DNA from 2 places in the Staphylococcus sp. HMSC071G07 genome. Region 1 is predicted to be linked to the other one. Evidence: predicted binding sites of a transcription regulator. Region 1 holds the regulator's gene; the other holds the start of a gene.
What was found. The regulator LexA, encoded in region 1, represses DNA repair genes until DNA is damaged. The targets are predictions, from matches to a motif close to CGAACATATGTTCG.
Positions count from the first base shown of each region.

Region 2: HMPREF2802_RS08040 (YolD-like family protein) is a predicted target of LexA. The motif match lies at 3,734-3,747, and genes of this name have one in related genera.

Region 1 is NZ_KV804750.1:359,727-371,267, forward strand. Features, by position in the region: gene sbcC (exonuclease subunit SbcC) at 1-23, opposite strand, end outside; gene sbcD (exonuclease subunit SbcD) at 26-1,153, opposite strand; gene HMPREF2802_RS01730 (OmpH/Skp family outer membrane protein) at 1,370-2,149, opposite strand; gene HMPREF2802_RS01735 (hypothetical protein) at 2,252-2,965, opposite strand; gene HMPREF2802_RS01740 (CcdC family protein) at 3,126-3,593, opposite strand; gene HMPREF2802_RS01745 (YneF family protein) at 3,796-4,035, opposite strand; gene tkt (transketolase) at 4,238-6,226, opposite strand; gene HMPREF2802_RS01755 (DUF896 domain-containing protein) at 6,340-6,591, opposite strand; gene sosA (DNA damage-induced cell division inhibitor SosA) at 6,695-6,961, opposite strand; gene lexA (transcriptional repressor LexA) at 7,105-7,728, shown strand; gene HMPREF2802_RS01770 (CAP domain-containing protein) at 7,967-8,947, opposite strand; gene rpsN (30S ribosomal protein S14) at 9,070-9,339, opposite strand; gene rpmG (50S ribosomal protein L33) at 9,642-9,791, shown strand; gene HMPREF2802_RS01785 (amino acid permease) at 10,097-11,541, shown strand, end outside.
Region 2 is NZ_KV804774.1:49,733-61,273, forward strand. Features, by position in the region: gene HMPREF2802_RS08025 (DUF1700 domain-containing protein) at 145-705, shown strand; gene HMPREF2802_RS08030 (DUF4097 family beta strand repeat-containing protein) at 702-1,559, shown strand; gene HMPREF2802_RS08035 (C45 family autoproteolytic acyltransferase/hydrolase) at 1,620-2,660, opposite strand; gene HMPREF2802_RS12015 (hypothetical protein) at 3,076-3,246, shown strand; gene HMPREF2802_RS08040 (YolD-like family protein) at 3,297-3,704, opposite strand; gene HMPREF2802_RS08045 (6-phosphogluconolactonase) at 3,920-4,957, shown strand; gene HMPREF2802_RS08050 (aldehyde dehydrogenase) at 5,107-6,486, opposite strand; gene HMPREF2802_RS08055 (manganese-dependent inorganic pyrophosphatase) at 6,772-7,698, opposite strand; gene HMPREF2802_RS08060 (cysteine hydrolase family protein) at 7,759-8,313, opposite strand; gene HMPREF2802_RS08065 (glycosyl hydrolase family 28-related protein) at 8,500-9,588, shown strand; partial or broken gene HMPREF2802_RS08070 (nitric oxide synthase oxygenase) at 9,672-10,738, opposite strand; gene HMPREF2802_RS08075 (nicotinate phosphoribosyltransferase) at 10,911-11,541, shown strand, end outside.

The sequences.
Region 1 (11,541 bases):
ATTGTTAGCTTTAAAGGTCTCATAATTAATACTCTCCTTTATCGATTTCTTCAAGCACATCGGTAATCATTTTAGATTGGTTGTCGGATAATAACTGATTTGTGACGTGTCGATAGAATTCATTAATGATTTCAAAGTCACTTTTTTGATGCATTGTATGATCAACTTCAAATTGATTAAGTTGCTCATTCATTTCATTATTAATTAGGGATAAAGTATTAGGAAATATATTTTTTAATATGGACATAGGATCAGTAACGTGAGACATATGGCTTAATCGAAACTGCATATAGTTATTTTTATTCTTAACAAGTAGTCGTTCTTGAACCACGTCCTCATAGTCCCCAGTCACAATTTCTAATTCACGTTGAGGATCTAATTTTTTAAAATAACCTTTAATCTCGTTATCCTTAATTGAAATAATACGATATCCTTTGGATTGATTCACCTCTGAAAATGAGTACTGTAATAGTGAACCACTATATTGGATATACTCAGAATTAATACTAAATGGGTGATGAAGATGACCTAGCAGTACGCGATCAAAACTTTCGAAATAACGCTCATTAACTTCTTCAACTGTACCTATTGTTATTTCTCTTTCTGAATCAGAACGTATGCCTCCTTGAACTGTTAAATGCCCAATCAGTATATTAATTTCATTACTATTTAGATCTTCAGTCATAAGGTTAATTAATTGAGTAATACCTTGTTGGTATGTTTGAATTTCATCATCGTTTAAGAAGTCTTTAATTTCAGCGAGTGTTGCAAAAGGTAATGTATAGAAGTTAACGTCATTTATAATAATCGGTTTCTTGATATCTTCTAATGACGTTCTAATATGTAAATTAGATTTACTAAACCACTCTGCTCCATAGTTTAATCGCGCTTTACCATCATGGTTACCATTAGTAATAATTAACGGAATGTTTAATTCTAAATTTAATTCAGCAATTGTCTGTTCAAGTAACTTTACTGCATCTTTATTGGGATAGCTTGTATCATAAAGGTCGCCAGCGATGACGATTACCTCAGGTTGTTCTTCTTTCATCTCTTCTACAAACTGTTTTAATATATATTCTTGGTCTTCTAACAATGACTTTCCATTCAAAATTTTACCTAAGTGCCAATCAGCAGTGTGTACTATCTTCATTTCAACCTCTCCTATACAGAACGTTTGTTCTCTTTTATAATATTACAATTTCTAAATCATAGCAAGTAATTTGAGTGGCTCATTTTACACTATTTCTCAGCCAACAAATATAGAAAAAGAGTAGCCTCACTTTAAATCACCTTGGACTAAAGTAAAGAACTACTCTTTCTCATATATTAAGTTAGAGATGCAGTGGCTTGTTAAATTTGAGAACTTTTATTTATTAAACCACTCAGATATTTTATTCTTAATCTCATCGAGTTTAGAATTGACTTTATCTAACTCTTCTTGCATCTTGCTTTCATTTCCGTTGTTTCTCTCTTGTTGTGCTTTATCTAGATTATCGGCAGTATCTTGATAATCATTCGCTACTTTTTGAGACTGCTCATCACTAGTTTTAGACTTCAAATCATTAATCTTTTGTTTAAGTTGGTCTAATTTAGACTGAGTATCTTCTTTGTTGTTTTGGATACTATCTTTAGTTTCTTGAATTTGTTGTTTAATATCGTCAGATTGTTTCTGAACATAATCTTTATCTTCGTTACTTGGCTCTTTCTGTTCTGTTTGTTGGTTATCTGAATTTGTATTCTGTTGATCATCATGAGTTGTACAAGCTTTTACAACGAAGATAACTACCACGATAAGCAAGATGATTAAACCGATACTTAGCCATTTTGTCATTGACTTTCGTTTATTAATCTCATCACGTTGTTGCCAATCGCGTTCACGATCACGGTCAGTATAGTAATCTTCTGGTCGACTTTGAATCCGACGATCCTCATCGTAAGTTTCTTTGTTTCTCTCATAGCGACTCATGCTATTTCTGCGATAATCATCATATAATAATCTGCCAAATACTCGATATTCTTCATTATCGTTAATAGTGTGTGTATTAAGTTCAGTATTCACTCTACCATTTTTATCTAGAGCGATTATTTTCCCATCATCTTCAATTTTTAAAATTTGTGGGTAATTTTTTAAATCTTGATTGCTCATAATCATTCTCCTCTATTTTATTGATGTACTAATAGAGTTAGTTAACATACAATACTATTGCTCTACCCACATTATATAGGAAAATAGTTCACAAGACATCCTTTATAGAGTGACTTTGCTAACATTATAGTCGCTTCTCATAATTGCGTGTAAATTATCTCCGCTACCTGTTTTTTTAACTACACCAATCATTTTAGTAGAACCAACTTTTTTAGGTTTACATACACTATTAAATTCTTCATTTAGATAACTATTATAATCCAATATAATATCGTTTATTTCATCATCTGAATCATCATCGAATTTTGAAGTTTCTATTCTAGAATTTTTTGTAGTACCTTTCACCGCTTTCACTTCAGTAGTCATCGTTTGTTTTTTGGGTTCTTTGTATTTTAATTTTTTAGCTTCTTTTAACTCTTTCTTATTATCTTCTTTAAATTTGTCATCATCAGAAGAACTTAAATTTTCGTAAAGGTCAATTTTTTTTCGTTTAGCATCTTTGAACGCCTTTTTATCTTCTTTTTTTGCCATTTTAACTAAATCTTTATCACTTTTTTTCTCAGCTTCCCCAACGTTCATATGTTTTTCTCTAAAGTTATACAAAGTAGCCTTTCCATCTTCAATATTTGCAATACCGTCTAAATATTGATCTTTATCTATTTCATCATCGCTATCTTCATAGAGCAATACTACATGATTACCTTTATTAAGTTGGTCAGTAAAACTAACTGTCTTCCCTTTTTTATCACTCTTGCTTTGGCCACAAGCCCCTAAAATAAAAATAGTAGATAAAATTAATACTAAAAATTTCTTCATAATATAAATCCTCCGCTATATCTATTTGGAATAATATTTCCATGATAGATGATAACTTAAATTCAATAAAATGATAATACTTTTTAGGAAATTAATTCAAAAAAGTTCGACTTTATACGAATAAAACCGTTTACCTAATTAAAGATAAACGGTTTTAATATTATCGAATCATTTGTTTTTGTAACTTTTTAAATCTATATAACATTGCTAAACGCCAAGGTACAATCATACTGAAAGCTAATAAAAAGAACATACCTGCGAGCTGTCCTGGGTCAATCGTATTACTAACAAAAATCTTAATGACAGTTCTTATTACTAGTAAACTAATCAAAATAATTGGAAAGGCTTTAGATCTCTTCATATAAATCTCACTGCCTTGAACTTCAAATTTGGATGTCCAAATTAATACACTTGAAAAAATCACGCCAAGTATTATTGATTCTAGAATTTCCATACCAGTGAGTCTAAAGTAAGGAACGACATACATTAATGCACCAGTTGCCATGAAGAAAGGTGGTAAGATTATTTTCTTTTCATTAACTGGAAATTTCTGAGCTTTCATTCGTATGATAATAACTGCAATACCCATTAAAAAGGCGAAAGCTATGGAGAATATAAGATAAAGCACGTTTACACCTTCTTTTATACACTTATGACTTATTCATAGTCGACATTATACCACTAACACCTTCTAATATCAGTAAATTTAATGAGTTAATTTTTAACATATGACGTCCTATTTAAAATGTCTACATCGTATTCTGACATAATGAGAAAGAAGAAGGGCTAAAAGCGACACAATACATACGCTTCTAGCCCTTTTATGCAAATTATTTACCTTTTTTCATCTTGCTATCCATGTTTTTATTCATCATTGTCATCATTTGATTTATTTTTTTGTGTGAAGGTTTTTGACCCATTTGCATCATCATCATACGTAACATTTCTTCATTAATTGGTGGGTTCTTTTTAAAATAGTCCATCATATATTTTCTAGCTAAGAAGAAACCGCCAATTAAACCGATGATGAGTGCAAGGACAATTAATAAAATTGCTAACCATGTTGCCATAATCTCACCCACTTTCTTTATCCGTTTGCATTTTACTAAATAAATAGATTTAATTCAAGATTATCCTCAAATCTACTGTTACTAACTTTTAAAGTATACCAACTATGGTGAGATATTGTAAACATGCTTTTTTTAAAGGAGTAGAACATAACAGTATTTATACTCTACTCCTATAAAAAAGCAAAGATTAATTAATTATTACTTAGAATGTTTGAATTTGGTTTAGGATATTTTCTTTAGTAAAGCCATATTTTTCAACTACTAAACCACCTGGCGCACTCGCACCAAATTCATCAATAGCAATGACTTTACCTTCTGTACCGACATATTTATGCCAACCTAGGGAGGAAGCCATTTCAATCGCTACACGTTTAGTAATATGCTTAGGTAAGATTTGTTCTTTGTATGCTTCATCTTGTTGATCGAATGCGTGCCAGTTAGGCATTGAAAGAACACGGACACCTTTGTTTTGAGCATCTAAATCTTTAGCTGCTTCAACAGCAAGACTTACTTCTGAACCAGATGCTAATAATAAGTATTCTACTTCTTGTTCTGATTCATACACAACATAAGCACCTTTGCGTACACCTTTTTCAAGATCTTGTTGATCTACATCCAATGTTGGTAAGTTTTGACGTGTTAATACTAGAGAAGTAGGTGTAGATTCAGATTCTAATGCGACTTGCCAAGCTACACGTGTTTCGTTACCATCAGCCGGACGAATCACGTTCATATTAGGAATGGCTCTAAGTCCAGCTAATTGTTCGATTGGTTCATGTGTAGGTCCATCTTCACCGACAGCAATAGAATCGTGAGTGAAAATAAATGTAGAATTTAATCCCATGAGCGCTGAAAGTCTTAATGCCGGTTTCAAGTAGTCACTAAACACGAAGAACGTCGCTCCATAAGGATGAATACCACCGTGAGCAGCCATACCATTTACCGCTGCACCCATAGCAAATTCACGTACACCAAACCAAATATTTTTACCTTCAGGATGATCTTTGTCAAAATCTATGGCTTCTTTAACATTAGATTTATTTGAACCAGCTAAGTCGGCTGAACCACCAAAGAATGAAGGAACACTTTTACTAAGTGCTTGAATAATTTCACCAGAATCAGCACGTGAAGCTGCGTTATGCTCACTATCAAAATGAGGTAACTCTTGTTCATATTGTGATGGTAATTTACCGCTAATAGCTAATTTGAATTCTTCACCTAAATCAGGATATTCATTTGAGTATGCTTCAACTAATTTGTTCCATTCATCTTCATTACTATTCGCACGTTTTAGCATCGTATCTTTAAAGATTTGATAAACTTCATCTGGTACATTAAAACGTTTTTCAGGATCTAAACCATAATTTTCAAACGCTACTTTTCTTTCATCATCGCCTAAAGGTGCACCATGAACACCATGTGTTCCTTGTTTATTTGTAGCACCAAATCCTATGATTGTCTTAACTTCAATAATTGTTGGACCTTGTTGAGTTTTAGCTTGTTGTATTGCCCCATCGATCGCTTCAATGTCATTACCATCTTTAACTAAGATGTGGTTCCAACCATATGATTCAAAGCGTTGTTTAGTATCTTCAGAGAAGGCTTTATTTAAGTCACCATCTAATGAAATATCATTTGAGTCATAAAGAACAATTAGTTTATCTAATTGATTATGACCAGCAAACGATGCTGCTTCGTGAGAAATGCCTTCCATGAGGTCACCATCTGAGGCTAAAACGTAGGTATAGTGATCTATAACATCATAGTTATCTTTGTTAAATTTACCAGCAAGATGTTTCTCTGCTAAGGCCATACCAACTGACATAGCTAATCCTTGACCTAGCGGACCAGTAGTAATTTCTACGCCTTCAGTATGTTTAAATTCAGGGTGCCCAGGTGTCTTAGAGCCCCACTGTCTAAAGTTCTTCATTTCTTCCATTTCTAAGCTACCTGAAATATGAAGTAAACTATAAAGTAAAGCTGAACCGTGACCAGCTGATAGAACGAATCTATCTCTGTTGAAATAATTACTAGATTGGGGATTAAAATTTAAGTGACGTGTCCATAATGTATATGCCATTGGCGCTGCACCCATAGGTAGGCCTGGGTGTCCAGAGCCAGCTTGTTCAATTGCATCTATACTCAGTGCTCTAATTGTATCAATAGCTAATTGATCTTGTTCGTTAAACATCTATATGACTTCCTTTCTAAACATCTACTTATCAATTATTATAACTTAATTGAAAATAGCTTAACAAAAGATTCACCTTTTAGTAATATAAGCACTTTCACTATTAATTTAAATTAATCTTTCTTCTCAGAATCTTGATTTTGTTCTCTCATTTTTTTGACTTTCTCCGGTGTTACATCATTACCTTCTGGATCTATCACTTTTGTATTTTCAATTTGTTTCTTAAATCCTTCTCTAAATGAACGTAAATATTCTTTACGTAATTTCTCTTGTTCTTTCTTTTCCTTTTCAGTTAATCCTTGTTCTTTTTTCTTTTTAGCTAATTCATTAATGCGTTCGATATTAAGACTATCTTTACCTGACATAATTAACCTCCTTAGGTGACGAATTTATACGAAGAATATACCAAAAAAGTGAGCCAAACTAAAACAGTTTCGCTCACTCTTCATCTTCCTAATATATGATATATTAATTTGCTTTAGCAATTAAAGGTTTAGAGACATTTTCATCTTCTTTATATTGACTCGGTAAGTCATCTTGAGCTTTTAAATGTTCAGTTCGCTTTTCTTGTTCGTGTTGAGCCGTAGAGCTAGAAATACTATGATCCGTCATTTCGTACGTCTGTTCCGTTGTTCCATTTACATTTGCGCTAATAAAAAATATAGTACAAAGGACTACAGTAGCAATAAACACCGCAATATAAGGACTTAAATGAAATTTATTTATCAAAGTCAATTACTCTCACTCCTAGAACGTTTGTTTGTATTAATAACTTACCAGAACATAAGTTCTCTGTCAACACTTAAACGAACAAACGTTTGTAAAAGGCTATAAAGCATGCTATAATTGACTCAAACCTATTTAGGAGAGTGCCTATAATGAAAGAATTAACTAAACGTCAAAGTGAAATATTCGATTTTATCAAGTATGTCGTACAGAACAAAGGTTACCCACCAAGTGTTCGTGAAATAGGAGAAGCAGTTGGACTTGCTTCTAGTTCTACAGTACATGGACATTTATCAAGATTAGAAGAAAAGGGTTATATTAGACGAGACCCAACAAAGCCGAGAGCCATTGAAATTGTTAATGAAGAATTAGAAGATGCTATTGATATTGAAGAAACAATACAAGTTCCTGTAATTGGTAAGGTTACTGCGGGTGTACCTATAACAGCAGTCGAAAATGTCGAAGAGTACTTCCCATTACCTGAACATTTTACATCAACACATAATAGCGATATCTTCATATTAAATGTCGTAGGAGATAGTATGATAGAGGCTGGAATTTTAGACGGCGATAAAGTCATTGTACGCAGCCAATCTATAGCTGAAAATGGAGATATTATTGTAGCGATGACAGAAGATGAAGAAGCGACTGTTAAACGTTTCTTTAAAGAAAAAACACGTTATCGTTTACAACCAGAGAATAGTACAATGGATCCAATATATTTAGACCAAGTAAGCGTATTAGGAAAGGTAGTAGGATTATTTAGAGAAATGTAAATGACGTTACTTCCATGACACTCTCATCTAAATAATTTACGACGTTTCATTATACACGATTAAAAGGGAGCTAAGCCTAGCCTAACTCCCTTTTAATCGTCTTTTTTATCTAATACATCTTTAATTTTATCTAAAATATCTTCAGTCTGCTGTTTCTGTTTATTAGACATATTTTACTCATCCTCACAGAAGTTACTTACCCTTGTTCGTCACTTTCAAACATTCAATAAATCTCAGTTTAATACGTGTAGTTTTCAGTCCAATAAGGTTGATCTCCGTCATTGAAATCTACGCCTACACCGATATTTTTAAACTCTTTTCTCAAGATGTTCTTTCTATGACCTAATGAATTCATTAAACCTTGGTGCGCATAAATACTACTTTGCTGACTAGAAGCGATATTTTCACCAGCCCCATTGAAACTGATACCATCATGTTTTAAACGGTCGAATGGTGATTGATTTGATTTATTAGTATGATCAAAGTAGTTATTATCGACCATATCCTTACTGTGCTTTCGAGCCACTGTAGCGATATCATCATCAAACGTTAATGTATTTAAACCGCGTTGTGCTCTCTCAGCATTGATCAAATCAAAGTTCTGTTGTTCAAAGCCGCGAGCAAGATGCGACGAAGGTTGCCCGTATCTAGACTGCAAACGTTGTTCCATCTTATCGCTAACTTGAAGTAATGCCGTCACGTTATTATGGTTATGTTTATCATAAAATACTGTCGTATAGATATTATCTTTATGGAATGTATCATAACCATCATTATTTTCTTCATATCTAACATGATTTTTTTCTTTATACTTAATAGGATCGCCTAATTTATCTCTGACTACAGACTTAGGGCTACCATATTTAAGTTTTTGCTTAGAAGAAATTAAATTTTGGTTCGTATATAAAGCGTTAACTTTATGATCTAAATAACTTACCATAACAAAGTTCTTATAATGCGCGTCGTGATACGCATACCATTTAGTTCCGTATTCGTTACTCGTTGTACGTTGCGCTTTACCTAATTTGTTCTCTACCTCTGATTGCGTCATGTTAAGTTGAATGTTGTTGACTGCAAATTCCTGCTTACTTGGTACCTTTAAAGCTTCATTGCTTACTGAGGTTGATCGTGTCCATTTCTCTAACTTAGCTTGAGCATTGTCATGGAGTTGTGTTAAAAAGTCTGGCTCTTTGAAAGGGATAATCAATACAAGTAACAAGAGAAGAACGACATAAGAAAATAACCTTTTAATTATAAGCACCTACCTTACACATATTTTTATAATAGGAAATTAAATTTAGTTATTTACATAGTAATTCCTTTCTTGTCGGTTGTAAATTATTACCAACTTGACTTTTTAACCCCAGGTATTTGACCTTTATGTGCATGTTCTCGAAACGCAATACGTGACATTTCAAATTTACGCAATACACCTCGAGGTCTGCCTGTCACTTTACAACGTCGTGTTAAGCGTGTTGGCGAGGAATCTCTCGGTAATTTTCTTAATGCTTCATAATCTCCTTTCGCTTTCAACTCTTTACGTAAGTTGTAATATTTGTTTACGAGTGCTTCACGTTTTTGTTCTTTTGCTATTTTTGACTTCTTAGCCATTATTTTCTACCTCTTTTCTTAAATCGTAATTATTACGTTTTAATACTAGCATAGAATTTTTCTTTTGCAAATGATTTATTTCACTGATTTAACTTAACCTTCTATCACTAGCTGAAATATTAATGAGTGACGTCATTATCTAAACTAAGATTAAGCCTCTACGTTAATCGTCTAAACAAATCATTTAATCAAACTAAAGATATCATTTCTGTCTCGTTTCATATTGCACTCATCATCAGACCGTGATATAATTCTAAATCGTAAACATTACTACTATTTTAAAATAAGAAAGGATGATTAATATGCGCGTCAATATCACACTTGCTTGTACTGAATGTGGCGACCGTAACTACATCACTACAAAGAATAAACGTAATAATCCAGAACGTATCGAGATGATGAAATATTGTCCAAGACTTAACAAGCATACTTTACACCGTGAAACTAAATAATCATTTACGTGCTATGTCTTGATAATACGACACTAAAGTTGTGCTCAATAGCGTTATTGTTAAGAATAGATGTTGAGGTAGAACAATTAATCTTAACTATCTTCTAGAGTTAATTGACTTCCTCACTCTGCATTTCATATTGAGTTCAACTTTCTTTCTTTTTCAGCTATAACACAAAATTCCACTTCTCTTCACTAACCTCTCACAATCAATTTCTTAGGTTATATATCAAAACTTATTGCTTGTCTTGCACAAAACGCTTAAAATGTTAATTATCTAAATTTAAACGACATAGGAGACATGCTATGGGACAAAATAATATGAAAAGAGGACTAAGCTCGCGTCATATTTCTATGATTGCGATAGGTGGCGCAATTGGAACAGGACTATTCGTAGCAACAGGCAGCGTTATTTCTCAAGCAGGACCAGGTGGTGCGATATTAGCGTATTTAATCATCGGAGTTATGCTTTACTTCTTGATGACTGGTGTTGGCGAATTAGCTACTTTCTATCCTGTATCTGGTTCGTTTAGTTCTTATTCCACACGTTTTATTGATAAGTCTTTAGGCTTCACCATGGGTTGGCTTTATTGGGCAATTTGGACGCTCGTTACGAGTGTCGATATTATTATCGCCTCCAATGTGTTGTACTACTGGGACACTTTTCACTTCTTTTCCCCTTTGACTTGGAGTATCATATTTTTAGTTTTATTATTTTTACTTAATATTTTCTCGGTCAAAGCCTTTGGAGAAACAGAATTCTGGTTATCGTTAATCAAAGTTATTACTATTTTTGTTTTTATTATTGTAGGGATATTAACGATCTTAGGTGTCTTAGGTGGTAAAACTTATGGGCTTAATTTTTATACAGTAGATGAAGCACCATTCGTTGGTGGTATTTCTGGATTCTTAGCAGTTCTACTGGTCGCAGGTTTCTCAGTGGGTGGAACAGAAGTCATCGCCGTGACTGCGGGTGAGTCTGAACATCCTGATAAATCCATGCCTAAAGCGATTAAACAAGTATTCTGGCGTATATTATTATTCTACGTACTTTCTATAGCGGTTATTTCTGCAATTATCCCTTATACTGATCCGTTATTATTGAATAAACATGAATCGGTAAGCCAAAGTCCTTTCACCATCGTCTTTGATAGAGTCGGCATCGCTTTCGCCGCTTCGGTCATTAACGCCGTTATACTCACATCACTTTTATCAGCAGCAAATTCAGGTGTTTACACGACGAGTCGTATGCTATTCTCACTCTCTGAAGATGGACAAGCACCTAAATTATTAGGTAAGTTGAATAAAGTAACTAAGTTGCCGATTGTTTCAATTGTTGTCACATCAATCATCGTTCTCTTAATTATCGTCATTGCGCAATTTAAATCTAGTATTGTCTTTGGTTTACTCAACATCATTGGCTCTTTAATCATCGTGGTATGGGCTTCAAGTATCGCGAGTCAAATTCGGTTACGTTTAGCGATTAAAAAGCAAGGTAAGTCTCCTAAAGAAGTCTTACCATATCGCTCTCCACTCTATCCTTTAGGGCCCATCATTGTGATTTGTACGCTGTTATTCTTATTTATAGGCAATTCATTCGGTGCCCTAATGGCCGGTGATATTTTGGGAATCATACGTAACTTCCTGCCAATGATTATTATTGCAATTATTTATTTTGCTCATAAATTAGTTAAAAAAACACACATCGTCAAATTAAAAGATATTCAACTCGATCCACCTTCTAAATCTTA
Region 2 (11,541 bases), on a different contig from region 1:
GTTAAATATCCCTTGAAATGGGATGCATCTCACATGCGCGTATGCTATATTTAAAGAAATAATATAATTTATTTGTCTATAATGATACATATAATTAACTATTGTTATTTTAATAATATATTCCTAGTTAATGGCGGTTTTAATATGGATAAGATTACTTTTCTTAACGAACTCGAACAAGAATTGCACCGTCTATCAAAGTATAAACGGGATTTAAAAATGTTCGAGTATGAACGATATTTTTTCGACGAAGAACAAAAAGGAAAAAATGAATATCAGATCGTAGGGGAGTTACCTGCTCCTAAGCAAATCGCTAAAGATATTATGGTCAATGACGATTTGAAGAAAGCTGAATTTGAACCTACGATGAAGAATGTAATGCGCGCACTTTCTACATCCTTTAGTGTGAGCTTGCTATCATCAATCATTCTGCTAATACCTATAGTTATTATTGCAATTCTTTTTATTGGCTTACTTTTATTAGGATGCGGTTTTATTGTCACACCTCTTATCTTATTACTTAACGGAGTGATGAATGATAACCTTAGCATGGCCTTAAGTAACTATCTCTTCACCTTTGCGTATGTAGGAATAGGGTTGATGATTATTGCTGTCGTCCTAAGTTTGACGCATGTACTCTATCGATACATTATTAAATATTTACGTTGGAATAACGATAAGATGAAAAGGAGAGCCTTAACATGAAGCGATTATTCATCATTGGATTGAGCCTTTTTATCATTTGCTTTCTAGCTGCTACCCTTGTTTGGTTTGGCTTTGAACATAAAAAGTTTCAAATTAACGAATATCAAAAAACGTTTCATCAAGATGCGGATGATCTTACGGTTAATTTGAAATCCCAAGTAAGACAAGACGTGACGATTAAGAAAGGACAACACTTTGCCATTCACTATAAAGGTAAAAGATATATTCGTCATACACATTCAAACAATCATTTAACAATTAGTGAGAAGGTAAATAAGAAAGATCGTTATGGTATGAACTTCAATCCATTTCGACTTAAGAAAGATAGTTTAGTTATTACTGTTCCTCCTAAAAAGTTAAATTCGTTGAGCATACATAATGTGAATGGGACATTATCTATTAAAAATATCTCGACTCAATCAATGAATTTAGATTCGGAACAATATAATAATTTGGATTTTAATATATCTGACACAAAAATTGGTCATTTAAAATATTTAACTGAAAAAGTCAATGCTAATGTAAATAACAGCGAAATACTCGGGGGCAAGCTCAAGACAGACGAGGGCGAACTCAAATTGCATAAAACATTATTAAAAAACGTAGCAGTGATTAATCATGAAAATGATATCAATCTTACAGATATGCAACCATTGTGTAACTTTAAGGCATCTTCTGATAATGGCGATATACATCTGAATTATCAACATAAACCGAAAGATACATCACTAAAGCTTAATCCTATATTTGGTAAAGAACATATTGATAATCCATATTTTAAAGATTATAGGGTAGGGAACGGTAATAATAAAATCGAGCTTTATACGTATTATGGAGATATTTATATTAAATAAGATGAAGGCCCGAGTAAGGAGAAACACAAAATCTTTTCTCCTTAACTCGGTCTTTCTTTATTATTGTGTCGCAAAAGTAAGATCTGTATCAATTGCTCCTTTAAGAGGAGATAGATTAATCTTGTTTCCGTTTAACCAATCATTAAAGTTAAAGACACGTGGGTTATCATTTTCACCTAAAGTAATCCAAGCTTCCAAAGATTGAGGCTTATAGAGAACAGTATGGATGGTGCCAGACCAACTTTTAAATAACTTACTATAAATGCCATATTGCGGGTCATTAAATAACTGAAAGGCATCATCTGGCTTCAAACCATGAGAAGTATGTTTCAGCACTTGATGTAAGCGCGCTTTCGATTCTTTCGTATAATTACGATTCTCATGAGTCAGTAGTTTAAAATGATTGGTACACGTTCTGTCATAACGTACTTCAATTGAACGTGGTGAAACTTCGATGATGGCATGGTTAAGGTGTTTATCCATAACGATATAGCTAAATGAACTACGATGCGGTAATTCTTTAAGAAATTGAATGGCTTCAGGTACATCTTTACAATACTGAAGAACAAGTCGACCAATCATATAACAAACGAAGCCGTTCTTAGGTTTCTTTCGATGCATAAAGTTGTAACCCATGACTAAACCTGCCTCGTTCATTCCATCCATGCGTCCTGTAATTCTTGAGGTAGGGCCGATTTGAGCAAGACCGCCATCGTTTGGTTTAAAGAGTAAATATCGGCCGTCATATGTAGCTGGATGATAATCATAGTTTCTCAATAAATAATCATCACCGATGTAAACGGTACAGCCACTATCTTTCAAATCGGTAAAGCGATAATGTGCGAAATTGAGAAGCATTTGTCGTGTAGGCAAATTAAGTACATCTTGAATTCCTTTGAGTTCTTCCCAGATCTGAGGCGCATAGGTTTGGAAGATTTGATATGTTTCATTGATATCGATATCAAATCTCGGTGTTCGTTTACGCCATTCTTTTTCACGATTTTTCAAAATTTCAGTTGTTTGTAACCACTTAGCTGTTTCTACGCCTAAGTCATAATGCGACCCTTTGAACGTCATAATTTCAGATGAAACCTGTTGCACCGCCAAAACCTCTTTCTTACAAAATTGTAATTATAGTGTAATTTAATATTAATTGTAATATTAGTGTTAGTCATTTAGAATATAATTAAATCAATCTAAGGGAGTGATTATTATTTACCGCACTGTAGTCAATGTCCTCAAGAACTGGTGGGCAAGATAAGAATCTGTTACTTTAGCTTACGATGTTAGACCCCACATATTCACCAAAGACGTATAGATGATTTGCGGATTTCAATTCAACTTTGATAGTATCACAAGGTGTTTGAAGTGTCAGTCAATCTAACTTCTATTGAGTAATAGAGAAATATAATACCTTTTTGCATAACTGAGATGAGAAAGGGTATATATTTATTGATACTTCGAAATGTGCTATCATAGTGATAGTGACGCAATATAAATACGAGGTGAACAAGACATGTGGAATTTTATCAAAGGTTTATTTAAATTTACATTCGGCACAATTTTAACACTTTCTTTACTTGCAGGTGTTGGTGCTGTAGTTTTCGCTTTTGTATTCAAAAAAGACTTTGAAGACATCGAAAACAAAACGAAACAAATCGTTTCTGATATTGAATCACACGATTAATCATGTGAATATGAACGGTTATAGCAGTTGCTATAACCGTTTTTTCTATACTAAGCGAGAAAATGAATAGCAGTTATATCTAATAGGGAGAAAGTGAGTGGTTTATCGGAATGGTAATCGCGACCTTTCAAACTCATATTCAACATATCAATATGCGTAATATGCAGTTCGACGGTATGTAGAGCACCGGCTTGATAGTATTCCATCTGCACAGGTTGCTCATCATGCAAGGCTTGATGCATCTTGCAATTCAATTCATTCAACTGATCCTCTGATAATGTCGGACGCTGAATCTTATCTTGATCAAGTATGTATTCATGAATACGTTCGAACTGTTCGGGTAAAGTAGCGAACGGTGCCCATTTGACCATACCTCGACCTTGCGGAATCTGAGAATCCAAGTATTCTCTAGGGATCTTGCGATAATCCGTCTCGTCTTTGTACTTATCAGGAATCATTGTAACCTCCACCTTTCACTCAATATTATAGAACAAGTGTTCGTATATCGCAAGTCTTTTTTTCAAGATTTCAGACAATTAATTTTACTCATATAGGATAAAAAGTCTAACCTCGCAAACACCACAGGCGAATTCACCTCACTAAAAACATTTCAGTGTTAATTCAAACGGGTATTTATTAGAATGAAGTTAACAATACATTGGAGGGTTCAATAATGACGCAAGGCTTTGTAGGTACGTATACGAAAGCGTCAGGCAAAGGTATTTATCGCTTTGATCTCGACGAATCACAAGGGACAATTTCAAATGTAGAAACTGGATATGAATTAGAAGGTTCAACATATATTAATCAACACCAAGATTTCTTGTATGCTGTAACGAAAGAAGAAGACGGTGAAGATTGTGGCATCACTAGCTTTAAGATTAAAGAAGACGGCACGCTCGGTTATATCAACGACTGTCTCGTTTCTCGAGGTAATGGTTGCTATGTAGAAGCGACTTCAAATGGAGAGTACGTGTTTGAAGCATGTTACGGCGCAGGACTTGCTCGTCTCTACAAGATTAACTCTCAATTTGGTCATATTGAAGGGCTTATGCATGAGTTAAAGCATGACTATGAAACAGGTCCTAAAGAACGTCAAGATGCGCCACACGTGCACATGATGAAAGAAACGCCGGATCATCAGTATGTGGTAGCGCTCGACTTGGGCACAGACAAGCTTGTGACATATCAGTTTGGTATGGACGGCTTGAAAGAATATGCTGTTTACGACTTTGAGCCAGGAGATGGACCACGTCATATCGCTTTCCATGAGGATGGTAAGCATGCATATGTTGTTCACGAATTGTCCAATTATGTGAGTGTGATGACGTATGAAGACGGTGAGTTCAAAGAGTTGGAACGTCATTTAACGATTCCTGAATCATTTGATGGAGATACGAAACTCGCAGCTGTGCGTCTTTCTCACGACCAGAAGTTTGTCTATATCAGTAACCGCGGTCACGACAGCATTGCTATTTTCAAAGTAACTGAAGCTGCTAAAGGATTAGAGTTAGTAGATATTGTTAAAAGTGGTGGTAGCTTCCCACGCGATTTCAATATTAGTCTTTCTGATGATTATCTCGTTTGTGCACATCAAGAAGACGATTCTGTTCTTACGGTGTTTAAAAGAGATAAAGCAACAGGGGAATTGACGATGACTGATAATCAAGCTCATGCGCCAGAAGGTGTATGCGTGCAATTTGTTCAATAATAAAATAAGAGTCTGGGACGTTGAATATTCGTCCCAGACTCTTTTTAAACTTACAAAAGGTCGCGACGCACTCGCAACGAACGCTCGACCCGCTCTACACAACTAAAGTGAAGAGGGGAGCGTCAAAGTTGAGTGCACGCGACCTCATTTTATTTATTGAAAAATTGTTTAATATATTTAAATTTACCTTTATAAGGTGGGAACATCAGTCCAGATTCCAATCGAGTGGATTTAAAGACATAAGATTTATCATGACTAAAAGTATCGAAACTGTAACGACCATGATAGTGACCCATGCCTGATTGACCCACGCCACCAAACGGTAAGTTAGGATTAGCCAATTGCATCACCGTATCATTGATCGCACCTGAACCAAAGGAAAGCTCGTTCAATACGCGATCAGTTACATTCTCATCTTCACTAAATAAATATAAGCTAAGCGGTTTAGGTCTAAATTTGATAATATCAAAGGCTTCATCTAGCTCGCCATATGTCAAGATAGGGAGAAGCGGTCCAAAGATTTCTTCTTGCATAATCGCTGAGTCAGTCGTCACTGTATCTAACAACGTCGGTGCAATAAATCTCTCCTCGCGTCGAGTTTCTCCACCCATAATAATTTCAGGTTTGTGAATATTGAGTAAATCATTTAAGCGATTGAAATGCTTATCATTCACGATACGACCGAAATCAGGGCTTTGACTTGGATCTTGACCATAGAATTCAGTAATTGTCTTTTTCAGCGCTTCGATAAGATCATTTTTAACTTTCTCCTGAACGAGAATATAATCAGGTGCCACACACGTTTGACCTGCATTCATCATCTTACCAAATATAATGCGCTCACTCGCGACCTTAATATTAGCGGTCTCATCGACGATCACTGGCGACTTACCACCAAGTTCAAGTGTCACTGGCGTGAGATGTTTACTTGCTGCCTCATAGACGATACGTCCAACTTTCTCGCTACCAGTAAAGAAGATGTAGTCAAAGTGTTGTGCTAGCAATGCTTGATTGGTTTCAACACCACCTTCGATCACGGTAACGTAATTCTCATCAAATGCTTCAGCAATAATCTCTCGAAGCACTTGACTTACGTGTGGTGTGAATTCTGAGGGTTTCACCACTGCAGTGTTACCTGCTGCGATAGCTCCAATCAATGGCTCCATTACGAGTTGGAAAGGGTAGTTAAATGGTCCGATAATCAGAACGCTGCCATAAGGTTCTTTCATAATGTAACTTTTTGAAGGAAACATGTAGAGCGGTGTATCGACTTGTTTCGTTTTCGACCAATTTTTCAATTCTTTACGTGCATGTTTGATGCTTTTTAAGGTATAGCCAATTTCAGTCATATACGCTTCGATATTGCTTTTACCTAAATCTTCTTTCAAAGCTGAGAGCAACTGATCTTCATGATGTTTAATACTCTTACTGAGTGCCTTGAGATGCTTTTTACGAAATTTAATGTCTTTAGTGACATGGGTATTAAAGTATTGTTGGTTTGCGCGAACGCGTGCTTCAATCGTACTCACAGTGAAGCCTCCTATATAAGTTCTATATCTAAGACGTGGGCAGGGAATCTCGCTACTTAGAAATCGCCTTTGGGTAAAATGAACCATCGTCAGGTTCAGAATGACACAAATAGCACTGCACCACACAGAAAATTATGTATTCTCCTCATATAAAGAAAGATTGTAAGAATAAGAAGAAAGTAGAATTTCAACTGAAATCCTACTTTCCATTACAACTGAGAAGTCATTTTCTCAGTTCTTTATATACCCTCATTTATTAGTTTCAAGCGCGTGTGCTAGTATCGCTTAGCTTAACGCCTCAGTAATTGGGGGTACGACTTGTTTCTTACGAGATACAACACCTGGTAAGAATGCAGTACCATTTTCTAATTGAACGTTAAATGCTTCGCCCACTTTGTCTTTATCTGCACCAGTCACTAATACTTTAGAGTCACTGTTAATGATGTCAGTTACGAGTAAGACGAAGACATCATATTGTTGTTCTGCACTTACTTTGTTCATTTCGTTCTCTAATTCTTCAGCACGGTCGAATACTTCATCGATATCTACTGTATTCACTTGTGCAATGCGTGTTACGTGATTACCCATGTTGAATGATTTCGCATCTAAATCGATAAGTTCTGCAGCTGATTTGTCCGCTGTAGAAGCACCTGCTTTTAACATTTCAAGACCATATTCTTCTAAGTCTACGTTAGCGATTGATTTCAAATCTTCAGCAGCATTGCGATCTTCGTCTGTGCAAGTTGGAGATTTGAATAATAAGCTGTCTGAAATGATACCGGAAATCATGAGACCTGCGATTTCAGGTTTGATTTCAAAACCGCGTTCTTTGAACATTTTATAAAGAATTGTTGCAGTACAGCCTACAGGTTCAGCACGATAGTAAAGCGGTGCTGCTGTTTCGAAGTTAGCGATACGGTGATGGTCGATCACGTGTTTGATATTCGCATCAGCGATGGAGTCTGCACTTTGTTGGAATTCGTTATGGTCAACTAAGATAACATCTTGATCTTCAAGGTTATCAGTGAGTAACTCAGGTGCAGACACTTTGAAGTGATCTAAGGCAAATTGAGTTTCTGGACTGATGTCGCCTAAACGGTAAGCTGTCGCATCAGTGTTTCCTGTTTGCTTTTCGAAATCTGCCATGATTAATGCAGATGAGATTGCATCTGTATCAGGGTTTTTATGTCCGAAAATATATGTTTTAGCCATTTGTTGATTCTCCTCTTCATACTTGTTTCTCATTTGTTAATATTTTAGCACGATTAGGACTTATTGTTCTACCACAGCACCTAAAGAATTTGCGAAATGACCTAAAGCCCACTTGTGGCCATTGTCATCGAATGAAGCTACCCCTTTAGCTGGGATCGTCAGTTTGTAGTTTAAATTATAAGCTGATACAGCTGTGTGTAGAACACAAATATCTGTGCAGACACCGACGATTTCAAGCTCCGTAATACCACGTTCGCGTAACATCAAATCTAACGGTGTACCACTGAATGAGTCGTAGCGCGTTTTATCCAAATAGTGCACGTAATCGTTGTACTGAATGCGTTGGTAAATGTCGTTCACACGCCCGTAAAGCTCTCTACCTAACGTCCCTTCAATGTTATGAGGCGGGAAGAGTTGACTTTCAGGATGGAACGGGTCATCTTCGTAATGTAAATCCATCATAAAGAAGATGGTGTCTTGACTGTTGTTGTACTCCTCAATGCGACTGACGATAAAGGGTTCAATCGCTTGGCCAGCCTCTCCACACGTGAGCGCTCCATCTGGCGCCACAAAGTCATTTGAATAGTCTACTACGATTAAAGCACGTTTCGTCATATAACATCCCCCTTGAGTTTAAGTGTAAATCGAGTTGAGTTAAGCATAACGCATTGACTCTACAATTACGAGTGAAGTGAGCAGGTTTCATAAAGGCTTCAAATATCCCGTGTTCACCGTGTTTGTGAGCTGTGTAAAAGGGTTATAAAGTAATGCTAATGATTTTACAAAAGGGGAAACAGGTTCATGATGATTAATGTTCGACAATTTGGAGTGAAAGGTCACAATAAACTATTTGATACTATTGGCTTTCAACGTGCGCTGAACTACGCACGCAAGCATCCGGAAGTGACAATTTATGTGCCGAAAGGGGTCTATCATATTGCGAAAGCACTCGTCATATACGAAGGTACGACACTTCAAATGGATGACGAAGCAGTATTACAGCGTCATAGTAAAGATGCGTTGATGAAGAATGGTAAAGGCTACAAATTCTATCATGGTTACGAAGGTAACGGGCATATCCACATTTCTGGCGGTACGTTCGATATGAACGGTGCACGTTACCCTTATAATAATACGGCGCTCTGTGTAGGGCATGCGCGTGATATTCAGCTCAAGCACGTAACATTTAAAGATATCGTCGGCGGTCATGCCATTGATGCGTGCGGTTTAGATGGCTTGTATTTAAGTCAATGCGACTTTAAAGGGTTTACAGACGATAACGGCGATCGCTGGTTCTCTGAAGCGGTACAACTCGATATTCAAGTACCAGGTGCTTTTCCTAAATTCTCGACGTGGGATGGCACAATTACGAAGAATGTCGTCATTGAACACTGCTATTTCGGTAATTCTGATACACCTGGCATGCGACCTTGGCATCGTGCTATCGGTTCTCACGCGAGTCGGTATAACAAGTTCTACCAAAACATCCACATTCGTCATAATTACTTTGATCATTTGCAAGCCTATGCTGTGACACTTTTAAAGAATAAAGATACGTACGTGCATCACAATTACTTCGACCATTGTCGAGGTGGCATTCGCTATTTAGGTGAGGATAATAAAGGTAAAAATGCTGCGGATATGACCGGCCAAGTACGTGAAGCGCAGTCAGGTCAGAATTTAAATATCTTTGACAATGTGTTTATCGGTGCGATGAAAGATCCGGCGATATTGATTAAAAGTTATCAGAACGCACAACATGATGGCGTACTCATCGCAGATAATCAATTTGAAGAAGCTAACAATCAACGCTTATATTTAAAAGGAGTTCAAAGACTACAACTCGATGTTCCAGAAGCATGTTCAGTAAAAACAATTAACATCAACTAAAAAAGCCGTTGCTTATAAAGGTTTGCGCACTTGATAGAGGCAAATGTCCAGTATAAGCAACAGCTTACATCTCATTCAGGTTATCAGCTATGTATCGGACAACCTGAATGAGATTTTTCTTGTAATGAAAGTTAGGGTCTCGCATTTCATTAGAATAACCATGGTGGTAATTACGTGTTAAAGTTGGCGATAATGGTGGCGCTAACCAAGACCATTTACCAGTTACATCACGTTCGCGTTTGTGCTCATTCCGTTCAAACGTTTCAAATTGTTTTGCAGCTGTTAAATGGTCGACCATCGAAACACCATGGGCTCTGAATGAATGATAGACGGCATAATTAAGTTCAACTAAGGCGCGGTCTTTGTTGAAATTTGTATTTTTTAAATCACCTAACTCGAAAGCATGTGCGACTTGCTCTAATAAATTATAACGGTAACTATCTGTGAAATTACGCACACCGATTTCCGTTACCATGTACCAACCGTTGAACGGCACAGTAGGGTAGGTGATACCGCCGATCTTCAAGTCCATGCTCGAAATAATGGGTACTGCATACCAACGTAAATTTAAGTCTTCTAGCTTAGGATACTGAGGATGTGTGATGGGCACTTCTTTAATTATTTCTGATGGATACTCGTGATATTTCACTTTACCTCCAGGCATTTGATAGATGAGCGGCAAGACATCAAAGTCTGTATGTGGACCTTGCCAACCTAAATGCTCGGCGAGTTGAGTGACTTCACGTTCCATAGGGTCACCACAATCGTCGTACCCGGCGTATCGAATCAGTTGATTGTTATAGATACGTGGTGGATGATCAGGATGATAGATCGTAATGTACGGTTTGATCTTACCGTTATTCGTCGCTTGCACGATGTGGTCTTCAATGGACTGGATAAATGATGTTTCATCAGCTATATCGCGTGCATCGACAACATTCAAACCATTCCAATGAGCACGACCGATGCAGCGATTGGAATTGCGCCACGCTACCTTTGCGCCATATGTTAGTTCTTCAGAGGTCTGCCAATATGTGCCCGTCTTTTGAATTTCTGCATAAATTTGTTCTAAACGTCGCGTCATTTCTTGTCTATCTTTACCCAGCTCGTGATACATGAGCTCGATGAAATCTTTCGCTTCTTTATACATGTGAACACCTCACGTCTATTATAGGATGTTTGATTGAGAAATCCTTGTGTTTTGATAACTGTTCATTTAAAAGTCATAATTCACGCTTTTATAAGAAAAGTGAACGTCTTTAAGTGATTAGCCTCTTGCGATTTGTTAAACTAATGAAAAAAGAACGATTGGAGAGATAGAAGTGGGACGTTTTAAAGATGATACGCTCGTCTTACATAATGACTTGTATCAAATTAATATGGCTGAGACGTATTGGAATGATGGGATCCATGAGCGTAAAGCGGTATTTGATTTATATTTTAGAGAGATGCCTTTTAACAGTGGCTATGCCGTTTTTAACGGTTTGAAACGCGTCATTGATTATATTAAAAATTTTCACTTTTCAGAAGCCGATATCGATTATTTAAAATCTATCGGTTATCAAGATGACTTTTTAGATTATTTGAGAACGCTCCGTTTTACAGGTAATATCCGTTCGATGCGTGAAGGGGAATTATGTTTCGGCAACGAACCTTTACTACGTGTAGAAGCGCCATTAATTCAATCGCAACTCGTTGAAACGATGTTGCTCAATATCGTGAATTTCCAAACACTTATCACGACGAAAGCAAGTCGTATTCGTCAGGCTGCACATGAGGACAAACTAATGGAATTTGGTACCCGCCGTGGTCAAGAAGTTGATGCAGCACTTTGGGGTGCGCGAGCAGCTTATATCGGCGGCTTTGACGCAACAAGTAATGTGCGTGCGGGTAAAGTCTTCGATATTCCAGTTTCCGGTACGCATGCTCATGCCATGGTTCAGACGTATGGCG